Regions from separate parts of the Variovorax robiniae genome, predicted to be linked through region 2. Evidence: predicted binding sites of a transcription regulator. Region 2 holds the regulator's gene; the other holds the start of a gene.
What was found. The regulator sigma-54, encoded in region 2, starts transcription at its own class of promoters, with help from an activator protein. The targets are predictions, from matches to a motif close to TGGCANGNAANCTGCTTT.
Positions count from the first base shown of each region.

Region 1: WKW79_RS20430 (outer envelope protein) is a predicted target of sigma-54. The motif match lies at 2,413-2,430, and genes of this name have one in related genera.

Region 1 is NZ_JBBKZS010000008.1:299,019-304,855, reverse strand. It holds gene WKW79_RS20445 (error-prone DNA polymerase) at 1-150, opposite strand, end outside; gene WKW79_RS20440 (Y-family DNA polymerase) at 143-1,447, opposite strand; gene imuA (translesion DNA synthesis-associated protein ImuA) at 1,416-2,270, opposite strand; gene WKW79_RS20430 (outer envelope protein) at 2,485-3,297, shown strand; gene WKW79_RS20425 (AraC family transcriptional regulator) at 3,655-4,638, shown strand; gene WKW79_RS20420 (aspartate aminotransferase family protein) at 4,664-5,837, opposite strand, start outside.
Region 2 is NZ_JBBKZS010000012.1:9,819-15,655, reverse strand. It holds gene WKW79_RS23940 (SPOR domain-containing protein) at 1-377, shown strand, start outside; gene WKW79_RS23935 (thiol:disulfide interchange protein DsbA/DsbL) at 611-1,258, shown strand; gene lptA (lipopolysaccharide transport periplasmic protein LptA) at 1,363-2,070, shown strand; gene lptB (LPS export ABC transporter ATP-binding protein) at 2,070-2,909, shown strand; gene rpoN (RNA polymerase factor sigma-54) at 2,920-4,506, shown strand; gene WKW79_RS23915 (TolC family protein) at 4,905-5,837, shown strand, end outside.

The DNA of each region.
Region 1 (5,837 bases), on a different contig from region 2:
CGGGCTCGATGCGCCGCGCTGAAAGCTGAAGTTGCTCAGCGCATGCAGCTCGGCGTAATCGGGCAGGCCCGGCACGATCGATGGCTTGGGCGGCACGCGCAGCGGATGCGGGATGCGCGCCTGCAGTTGCTTGTCGCTGAGTTCAGGCATAGAGGCCTTGCAGGTACCAGCGCGGCGCCTGGTCCAGGGCCAGCGGGGCGGAGAGGCGCTCGCGGTACACCCACACGAGCCCTGCCTCGGGGCTTTCGGCGATGTAGTAGTCGCGCACCGCCGGATGGCCGCCCTCTTCCTCCTTGCCGCCCCACCAGCCCGCCTCCAGCCGCTGCGGGCCGCTCAGGCGGCGCAGCTTGCCGCGGTAATAGGGATGGCCGCCGCGAATTTCCAGCGGCAGGGGTTGGCGCAACAGCCAGGGCGGATACAAGCCATCGGGTTGCAAGGCGGGCTTGGCGGCGCGGGGGCGGCCCAGCGCCGGTTGCCAAGCCTGCATGGCTTCGGGCCGATGGTCGGCCTGCGTCACCGGCACGAGCACCTGCTGCGCGCCGAGCCGCGCGCTGAGGCGTTCCACCAGTTCATGCAGCTTGTCGCCCTTGCGCGAATCCTCGGGCAGGAAGCTGGTGCTGGCGCCGGCCCAGGACGCGGTCTCCAACGTGCGCAGGCGCAGCCAGCTCGCGGGAGCGGCGAGCTGGGTGAGCGCCAGTTTCTCGCTCATCAGGCGGCGCAGGTGCGCCATGTCCTGCGTGGGCTGGGCCGTGCGCACGGTGATGTGCTGGTGCGGGGGCAGGTCGACGCCGTTGAGGCGCCGGAGATCGAGCGTCCATTCCAGCTCCAGTGCCACCGCACCGCGCTGGCGGCCGCGCAGCCAGATCTGCAGGGCGGACAGCAGGCGGTTGGCCGACCACATGAGCTCGGGCGCGGTTTCGGCGAGTGCGGGCAGTTCCAGCTTCTGCTCGAACACGTCGGGCAGCGTGAGCCAGGTGTGCTGGTCGGGGCGCAGGCCCCAGGCGATGTCGAGTGCAGTCCTCAGGGTCGTGTCGAAGCGCCTTGCCAGCCCGCCCCGCGGCAGCGCCGCGACATCGCCCCAGGTCTGGCAGCCGAGACGGGCCAGCACGTCCAGGTGCGGTTGCGCCGCGCTGAGGGTGTCGAGCGGCAAGGCGGCCGGCACATCTGCCGGCGGCTTCTGGCCGCGGGCGAACATGCGAAGGCGAGCCAGCGCGACGAGGCTGGTGGCGCCCTGGACCCGCTGTACGGGCGCCTCTGACGGATTCGACGCGGAAATCTGGCGCATCAACGAAAGTCGGCCACCCCACAGGCGTTCGCAGGCGGAGACTTCGAGCAGCAAGCCTTCGTCGAGCCAGGTGACGCGCGGCGTGAACTGCAGCGCCCACCAGCCGAGCGCATCGCGCGGGAGGCCGGATTCAGGCGACCAGCGCAGGGCGATCCAGTGCACTGGGTGCTCCTTTCCAAGCGCTCGGCCCGGCGCGAACCTCGGCCCCCACGCCCGGCACTTCGAGACCTCGCTGCCGCCCAAGTGGAATGCTCACCACCGTCGCCCCCGCCTCCACCGGCACCCCGCCCAACTGCTGCAACCGCGCCTTGCGACGCAACTGGCTGGCAGCCAGCAGCGCCGTCATGCGCCCGTTGCGCGCCGGCAGCGTGAGGGGCGCTGCGAGCGGCGGGCCGCGGCGCTTGAGCAGGTGGACCTGCATCCGGCCTTCCGCTTCCGGCACCACCTGCAGGCGCAGCCGCGCGGGCGAAGCGTTCTGCGCCACGGATTCCGGCCGGAACACGAACAGCAGCCCTTCATGCTGCGCGGCCGCCAGTTGCAGCCGACGCAACTCACCCACCCGCGCCTGCGGCAGCCAGGCCAGCACGGCCGCGATGTCGGCGCAGCGCAGCGCCTGCTCGCAGGCCCAAAGGCGGGCGCCCGCAGCCTCCCCTCGGATCCACATCAAGGCCTCCACCGGCAAGCCCCCCGCCGCAAGCGCCGGCCCGAAGGGCTCCTGCGGCGCACCGATCAGCACGACCGGCCCGCCACGCGCCTGCACCGCCTGCGCCAGCGCGGGCAGCAGCAGTTGCCAGACATGCGCCTCGGGCGCGGACTGGAGCACCTCCGTCATCGCGCCAACCGGCCAGCCGCCGCCAGGCAACTGCGCATCCAGCGCCGCATGGCCGGTCGCGACAATCTGTGCGTCGGCGCCGCCGAGCTCGTCGCCGCGCCAGACGTTGTGACGCCCCGAAGTCAAGAAAGGGTCGAGGGAAAGGAGGCCCATGATGGAATCGATAACTGTATTTTTATACAGTATTTCGAGCCCACCGGGTTTTTCTTTTTGACAGTCCAGTCGAGTCCGGAAGGGAGAGACAAGGGTATACCCTTACAGGTCTTACAATCGCTACTGACCCATCGGTCAGTTTTGGCACAAATGTTGCAACCAGATGTGTCGCGCCCCCAGGCGCTTTCTCCATGTCCCCAACAACAGTTCCCCGATGAAATTCAAAGCCGCCTCGGCGCTCGCCGCCCTCGCCTTCGCCAGTTCCTTCGCCCATGCCGACTTCCTCGACTGGAGCGACACCTCCATCGGCTACCGCTACGGGACCCAGTTCCGCGAGCCCTACAACAGGCAGGACATCGCCAAGAACATCGTCAACTTCACCCATGCCGACGGCTTCAAGTACGGCACCAACTACCTCAACATCGACGTGCTGAAGTCCGACAGCAAGGACAGCGACGCGACCGAGACCTACATCGTCTACCGCAACACGCTGGACCTCGGCAAGATCACCGGCAGCAGCTTCGCCTTCGGCCCGGTGCGCGGCCTGGGCATCACCAGCGGCTTCGATTGGAACCACAAGAACGACCCCGGCTACGCCTCGCGCAAGCAGATGGTCGTGCTCGGCCCGACGGTGATGATGGACGTGCCCGGCTTCCTCAACATCGGCGTGCTGGCCCTGTGGGAAAGCAACGAGCCGAACAGCATCGACCGCCGCTACTACTACAAGACGCACCCCGCGCTCAGCGTGACCTGGGCAATACCGCTGGGTGACACCAACCTGTCCTTCGAGGGCTACCTGAACTGGATCGCGCCCAAGGGCAAGGACGAGTTCGGCAACAACACGGCGACCGAAACCAACTTCGACGGCATCCTCTGGTACGACGCGGGCGTGCCGCTCAACTGGGGCAAGAACAAGTTCCGCGTGGGCCTGGAATACCAGTACTGGCGCAACAAGTTCGGCAACCCCAGCAGCGTCCCGGGCTCGCTCGCCAAGACGCCGCAGATCCGCGCCGAATACCACTTCTAAACACCAACGACGCATGCCGTCCGTGCGTTCTGTTCGGGAGCACCCGTGGAACCGGCTTTGCCGGGCCACTGGGTGCGCCCCCTCGAAGGGGCTGAGGGCCGCGGCTCCAAGCCTGCCTGCGCAGGCTTGGACGGCCCGCAAGAGCAGCCGCCTATGGCGGCCGCCCGGGCGCCGCAGGCGCTTCGGGGGTGGGTCAATACAGACCCTATGAGAGCGGTGCGACCCGATTCCTATAATTCGACGCGAAATCGGTTGAACCTGGAACAAGCAGTTGGATGCGCCTGAGTACACCGTGATCGGTATCAGTTTTTCCAGGTTCAATTCCGCTGCGGCGGCACACAGTGCAAAGGGCACTTCATGGAAGCGTGGTTCAGTTCGGAAATGCAGCCGATTTGCCAGTCGCCTGTGTTCGTCTCCGACGACCCCGACGTGGTCAAGCACCAGACCGCCCTCGCATTCAAGGAACACGACCTGTCCTGGGGCAAGGGCAAGGTCGATGCGGCACTGTTCGGTGCGCATGTGGGCTCGCTCTCCTTCTTCGTTCTCCAGTACGGCGCGGCCGTGCATATCGAACCGGGGCAACTCGACGGCTTCGTGCTGTTCCAGGTGCCGCTGGCGGGCTCCGCCGCGATCCGCGTGGACGGCCGGCCCGTGGCGGCTTCACCCAGCACCGGCGCGGTGATCTCGCCCAGCCTCGGCCTGGAACTCGACTGGCACGAGGGCTGCCGCCAATTGCTGGTGAAGATCCCGCGCGAACGGGTGGAGAACACGTGTCGCAACCTCCTCGACGACGAGTTGCGCCGGCCGATCGAGTTCGACCCTGAACTGCATCTCGACAACGACACGGGCCGCAGCTGGCAGCACCAGCTCGCCAGTCATTTCTGCAGCCTGCACATGCCTTCGCAGGCGCTGGCGCCGCAACTGCTGCCGGTGCAGGAAGAAGCGCTCATCCATCATCTGCTGCTGCGCCAGGGCAGCAACTATTCAGTGCGCCTGTCGCAGTCGCAACGCGCCGCGGCGCCGCGCCAGGTGCGCGCGGCACAGCATTTCATCCATGCGCACCTGTATGAAACGCTGACGCTGGAGACGGTCGCCAAGGCCAGCGGTGCCAGTGTCCGCGGCCTGTGCCTGGCCTTCCAGAAGCACCTGCAACAGTCGCCGATGGCCTATGTGCGCACCGCCCGGCTGGAGCGGGCGCGGCAGGACCTGCTCAGTGCGCCACCCGGGGCGCAGGTCACGGACATCGCACTGCGTTGGGGCTTCAACCATGTGGGGCGATTCAGCACGGCCTATCGCAAGCGCTATGGTGAATCGCCCTTGCAGACGCTGAGGGCGGCGTAGCTGCCGAGCCCGCGAGACGCGAGGTTCAGGCGGTCGCCTGCGTCATTTCGTACGCGTCCAGCAACCCATCCTCGCCCAGGCGCTCCAACACACGGTCCATGGCCGTGACAAGTTGGTCCACGTGCTCGCGTTGATGCGGCCAGGCGAGGAACACCGTCCCGCGCCCACCGATGTCCACGCCTTCCAGGATCAGGCCCATGCGCAACGCGGCCGCCAGTTCCGCGGAAGGCTTGGCGACCTCCCCGCGCGTGATCGCGAACGGATCGGAACCTCGTGGCGACAAGCCCGGCATCAGGTGCAGGCCCGAATAGCGTCCATAAGCGAGCCAGCGCACGCCCTTGCGGTCGAACATGTCGTTGAGGCTCGCGCGTGCGTAGTCGCCCAGTGCGTTGATGTGCGTGCAGACATCCTTCTCGACGATCTCGTCGATGGCCGCGATCGCCGCTGCCGCCGTGACCGGATTGCCGGTGAAGGTGCCCTGGTGCAAGACCTTGCGCGGCGACGACGACTGCAGCATGCCCATCACGTCCTCGCTGCCCGCGACCGCGCCGCCCGGCATGCCGCCCGTGGCCGCCTTGCCCAGGCAGGTCAGGTCGGGCCGCAGGCCCAGCAGGCTCTGGATACCGCCCGGTGCGATGCGGAAGCCCGACACCACCTCGTCGAGGATGAACAGCGCCCCATGCGAGCGCGCCAGATCGGCGCATCGCTGCAAGTACGCGTCGGCCACGGGCACCAGTCCGAAGTGCGAGCCCAGCGGCTCGACGATGACACCCGCGATGGACGCACCGTGCTGCGCGAACACCTGCTCGAGCGCCGCGATGTCGTTGGGCGGCACGAGCAAGGTCTTCGCCGCCACCTCGCCCAGCACGCCGGGCGCAGGCGAACCGTCGAATTGCGCGTTGTAGCCCGAGGTGGCGAAGTCATGCCAGCCGTGGTAGTGCGTGGCCACGCGAACGATGCATTCGCGGCCGGTGCGTGTCCTCGCCAGGCGCAAGGCCAGCATCGTGGACTCCGTGCCGCTGCCGGTGAATCGCACCTTCGCGGCGCCGGGAATGTGCCGGACGATGCGCTCGGCCCAACCCACTTCCAGCGGATGGCAGGCGGCGTACTGGACGCCGCGGCCCATCGCCTCGGTGACCGCCGCCGTGACACGCGGATGACAGTGCCCCAGCACCATGGCGCCATGGCCGCCGAAGAAG
Region 2 (5,837 bases):
CCACCAAGCCGGGCGCCAAGCCAACGACGCCGGCCGAAGCCAACGCCTCGCCCTCCAACGACCCGATCGGCGACCTCGCCCGCTCGAAAACTGGCGGTGGCACGCAGGTCGCGGCTGCGGCGCCGTCTTCCGGCGCGGACCCGTTCATGTACTTCGTGCAGGCCGGCGCCTACCGCTCGACCGAGGATGCCGAGGCGCAACGTGCCAAGCTTTCGCTGATGGGCGTCGAGACCAAGGTCACCGAACGCGAGCAGGCCGGACGCACCGTCTACCGTGTGCGTGCCGGTCCCTACAGCAAGAAGGACGATGCCGATCGCCTGAAGGAACGGCTCGACAGCGGCGGCCTGGATACCGCGCTGGTCCGGGTGCAGAAGTAAGCTGCCGCACGGCTGGTGCCTGCTTCGAGCAGGCCTTTCGCTCCTCGCCGGAAGAGACTGCGGCACCGCATCGCCGGCCGCCTTGTCTTCCACGAAAGGTGGTAGGCCAAGCGGGCTAGCCGCGAAGCCTCGGAAACTAATTGAAACTTGCAGGGAGAATGGCGCACGGCCGGCGCGCGAGGAACTTCGCGTCGCATGGCAAGCTCTGTCAGCCGCACTGGAGAATTTGTTCAATGAATCGTCGTGATTTTTCGCTGGCCGCCACTTCGCTCGGCCTGCTCCCCCTGGCCAGCCCGTCGCATGCGCAGGCCCCCATGTTCGCGGCCGGCAAGGACTACATCAAGCTCGGCAAGGCCGCGCCGGTGGATTCGCCGGCCGGCAAGGTCGAGGTGGTCGAGTTCTTCTCGTACAACTGCCCGCACTGCGCCGCCTTCGAGCCGGACCTGGAGAAGTGGGTCAAGAAACTGCCGCCGCAGGTTGCTTTCCGGCGCGTGCCGGTGGCCTTCGTCGGCAACGACGTCGAGAGCAAGCAGCGCATGTACTACACGCTCGAGGCCATGGGCAAGGTCGACGAGATGCAGATGAAGATCTTCGACGCCATCCACCGCCAGCGCCAGCCGATCATGGGCGACGACGCCATCCTGGCCTGGGTCGCCAAGCAGCCGGAACTCGACGCCAAGAAATTCGGCGAGATGTTCAAGTCCTTCTCCGTCTCGGGCAAGGTCAAGCGCGCCACGCAGTTGCAGAACGAATACCAGGTCAGCGGCGTGCCCGCTTTCGGCGTGGCGGGCCGCTGGTATGTGGACGGCGAACTGGCCAAAAGCATGGAGCGCGCGCTGCAAATCACCGATTACCTGATCGGCGAAGCCCGCAAGACTTGATCGATCAAGTCATTCGTCAGAAATATCGACCTCTGACACTGGGCCTTTCGTCAAGGTCGCGTCAGCCTGCCGCATACAATGGGCGCAGCAAGTTTCGTGCCTTTATGACCACGCGCTCATTCCTCCTCACCCCGCTTCGATCCGCATGCAAGGCAACCCTCGGTCTGCTCACCCTGGCGGCCGTTGCGGGCGCGCCGCTGGCACACGCTGAAAAGGCCGATCGCGCCAAGCCGATGAACATCGAGTCCGACTCGATGCGCTACGACGACCTGAAGCAGACCAGCGTGTTCACCGGCGCCGTGGTCGTCACCAAGGGCACCATCATCATCCGCGGCGCGCGCATCGACGTGCGGCAGGACCCTGAGGGCTACCAGTACGGCGTGGTCACCGCCGCACCCGGCAAGCTGGCCTACTACAAGCAGAAGCGCGACGCGCCCGGCGGCGACGAGTGGATCGAGGGCGAATCCGACCGCATCGAGTACGACAGCCGCGCCGACAACGTCAAGTTCATCGGCCATGCCGTGATGCGGCGCCTGATCGGCAGCAAGGTCAACGACGAAAGCAGCGGCCCGCTGATCGTCTACGACCAGAGCAACGACACCTTCACAGTCAACGGCTCCACCGTGCCGCCGGACGCTGCCGTGTCGACCGGCACGCAAGGTGCGCGGGTGCGTGCGGTGCTCACGCCGCGTCCGCCGGCCAACGCAGTGCCGGGCAGCCCCAGGGCCGGCTCCGCGCCTCCGCCGCCCGCGCCGGCCCCTGGCGCCGGCCTGCGCTCCACCACCACGCTCGGTGGGGAAGCGCGTCCGTGATGCGCAACGACAACGCCTTGATCGACACCGGCGGCGAGCCTTTGCTCGGGTCCGGTGGCGGCGCCGTCGCGGGTATCGCCGGGAACGGCAGCCGCCTGGAAGCGCGCGGCCTGCAGAAGTCCTACGGCAGCCGCATGGTGGTCAAGGACGTGTCGCTGGGCGTGCAGAAGGGCGAAGTGGTCGGCCTGCTCGGTCCCAACGGCGCCGGTAAGACCACGTCCTTCTACATGATCGTGGGCCTGGTCCGGGCCGATGCCGGCGACATCACCATCGACGGCGAGCCGATCGCGCACATGCCGATCCACCGCCGCGCGCGCATGGGGCTGAGCTACCTGCCGCAGGAGGCCTCGATCTTCCGCAAGCTGACGGTCGAGCAGAACGTGCGCGCCGTGCTGGAGCTGCAATTCGAGACCAATGCCAAGGGCAAGCGCGTGCCGCTGACCGAAGGCCGGATCGCGCAGCGCCTCACCGAATTGCTGACCGACCTGCGCGTCGAACATCTGCGTGATTCCCCGGCACTGTCACTGTCGGGCGGAGAACGCAGGCGCGTGGAAATCGCGCGGGCGCTGGCCACCCAGCCGCGCTTCATCCTGCTGGACGAGCCCTTCGCGGGGATCGACCCGATCGCCGTGATCGAGATCCAGCGGATCATCAGCTTCCTGAAGGGGCGCGGCATCGGCGTGCTCATCACGGACCACAACGTGCGGGAGACGCTGGGCATCTGCGATCACGCTTTCATCATCAGCGACGGGCAAGTGCTGGCACAAGGCACGCCTTCGGAGATCGTCGACAACGCGGAGGTACGCAGGGTGTATCTCGGCGAGCATTTCAGAATGTAGGGGCCTCGGCATGAAGCAAGGCCTGTCGCTGCGCGTATCGCAGCACCTGGCACTGACGCCCCAATTGCAGCAGTCGATCCGGCTGTTGCAGCTGTCGACGCTGGAACTGAGCCAGGAAGTCGAGCAGATGCTCGACGACAACCCGTTCCTGGAACGTACCGCGGAAGAGGCCGTGCGCGAGGAGTTCGGCCTCGAGGCTGCGGACACGCCGCCGCCGCGGGACGACGACTTCGCGACCGTGCCAGCCGCCAACGGCGCCGACGGCCCCGCCACGAGCGCCGCTTCGAACGATGCGGATGCCGCCACCGCCGATGCGACCGCCGACGGCGTCTCCGACGGCGAGCCCGACTGGGGCGGCGACGGCACCGTCGACATGGTGCCCGACGACAGCGAATGGGGCGGCGACGCCCCCGCGCGTGCCAACAACCTGAACGGCGACGAGCGCGCCGACGCCACCGAACTGGCGCGCAGCCAGGAGTCGCTGCAGGCCTTCCTGCACCGCCAGGCCCTGGGCCTGCGCCTCGACGATACCGACCGCGCCGCGCTGAGCTTCCTGATCGAGTCGCTCAACGACGACGGCTACCTGGAGGACTCGCTGCCTGCGCTGGCCTCGGGCCTGGCCGGCAGCGACAACGACGAGTTCGATGAACTTGTGCACCGCTTCCAGATGGCGCTGGGCCTGCTGCAGAGCCTGGAGCCGGTCGGCGTGGGTGCGCGCGACCTCGGCGAATGCCTGGCGATCCAGCTGCGCGCGCTGGCCGATGAGGATGAATCCGAGGACGAGGAGCAGGTGCGCAAGGTCGCCATCGCGATCTGCAAGCTGCCGATGGACCTGCTGGCCCGCCGCGACTTCAAGCGCCTGGCCACGCTGACCAAGAGCAACGAAGAACTGGTGCGCGGCGCGATGCAGCTCATCGCGCGGCTGGAGCCCAAGCCGGGCCGGCGCTTTGTCGACGTCGAGCGCAACGTGGTCGTGCCGGACGTGATCGTCTCCCGCACCGGCCGCGGCGCCTCGCTCAAGTTCCGCGTGATGCTCAACCCGGACGTGATGCCGCGCCTGCGCGTGCACGACATCTACGCCGGCGCGCTGAAGGCGCACAAGGGCGAGGGCAGCCAGGCGCTGTCGCAGCGGCTGCAGGAGGCGCGCTGGTTCATCAAGAACATCCAGCAGCGATTCGACACGATCCTGCGCGTATCCAACGCCATCGTCGAGCGGCAGAAGAACTTCTTCGTGCATGGCGAACTGGCCATGCGGCCGCTGGTGCTGCGCGAGATCGCCGACGAGCTGGGCCTGCATGAATCGACCATCAGCCGCGTGACGACCGCCAAGTACATGGCGACGCCCTACGGCACGGTGGAGCTCAAGTACTTCTTCGGCTCTGCGCTGGGCACGGAGACGGGCGGCAATGCGTCGAGCACGGCGGTGCGGGCGCTGATCAAGCAGTTCGTGACCAGCGAGAACATCAAGAAGCCGCTGTCGGACAGCCAGATCTCGGACATGCTCAAGGAGCAGGGGATCGAGTGCGCGCGCCGGACGGTGGCGAAGTACCGCGAGGCGCTGCGGATCGCGCCGGCGAATTTGCGCAAGGCGCTGTAGCGCTGCGTTCGTTCCGGGAAGCACGGCCCCCGCTCGGGCGCAGCCGCTGCACGATGGTTGCACGATCAGGGCGCGTGCCGCCTGCGCAATGGCCGTCCGCCGCGGCCGATCAAGACCCGACCGGCACCTGACCCGCATCCGCCCCCTCGTGTTCGCGCATGGGCGGATTGGCCTCGCATTTCCGCGATTTCCGGCATCTGGACAGCGTGGTGAGGCTGGTGAGTGAAGTAATCCACACTCCCGGTGAGTTAATGCTTCGATCAGCGCCGCCAGCGCCCCAGACTGTCAATCAATTGCAAAACTTAAGGTTACAATAAGTAACCATCTTTACAGCATTAGCCACGGTTTTCACCAGTCGGTTCTTGATTTCCTGAAGTTCGCCTTTTCGACCGACCCGTATGAATTTTCGTGCTGCGATTGCTGTAGTTTCTTGCCTGCTCGGAAGCTTCCTGCCGATCGAAACTGTTCGTGCGCAGGCCCTGGAAGTGCTGGTGCGAAGCGCACTCGATTCCAACCCCAAGGTCCTGGCGGCACGCTCCACGGCCCGCGCCTCGAATTTCGAGGTAACCCAGGCGCAGGCGGCCTGGTCTCCACGGGTGGACCTCGTTGCCGATCCGGGCCGTAGCACTGGGGTGACGGGTTCGGGCTCGGTCCAGTCCGGTGACATCGGCCTTCGAGGAAGCCAGCTGCTGTACGACGGCGGCAAGTCCGATGCCGAGATCGACCGGCAGAAAGCCCGGCTGACCGCATCAGAGCAGCGCGTCATCGTCAGCGCCGAGCAGATCGGCGGCCAGATCGCCGACCTCTATCTGGAGGCACTGAAGCAATCCAAGCTCGCCAGCGTCGCCGCGGACAACGTCGCCGCCCACCAGGACCTGGTCAAGCGAGTGGAGGATATCGTCGCGGTCGACCGCGGTCGTGGCTCCGAATTGACCCAGACCCAGGCCCGCCTGGAGCAGGCAAGGATCAGCTTCCAACAGCGGCAATCTGCCTCGGTGGAGGCAAGCGCCCAGGTGGCCAACCTGGTGAGTCGGCCTGCTGTGCAGATATTGCCGGTGCGCGATGCGGCAGCGGTTGCGCCGCAGTCCGAAGCGGTTGCCGGGGTGTTGCTCAAGTCCCATCCGGCCATCCTGGCCGCCGATGCAGATGCCGCAGCCGCGTCGCAAGCTGCCAAGATCGCCGCCGCCTGGAACATGCCCCGTGTCGATCTGCAGACCAGCTTGCAGCGAGGCACCTCGTACCAGTCCGGAGGAAGCTCCAGCCCTGTCGTCGACGTGCGGCTGGCTGCCAGATGGACCGGCTACGACGGTGGTGGTTCGCAGGCGGCTGCA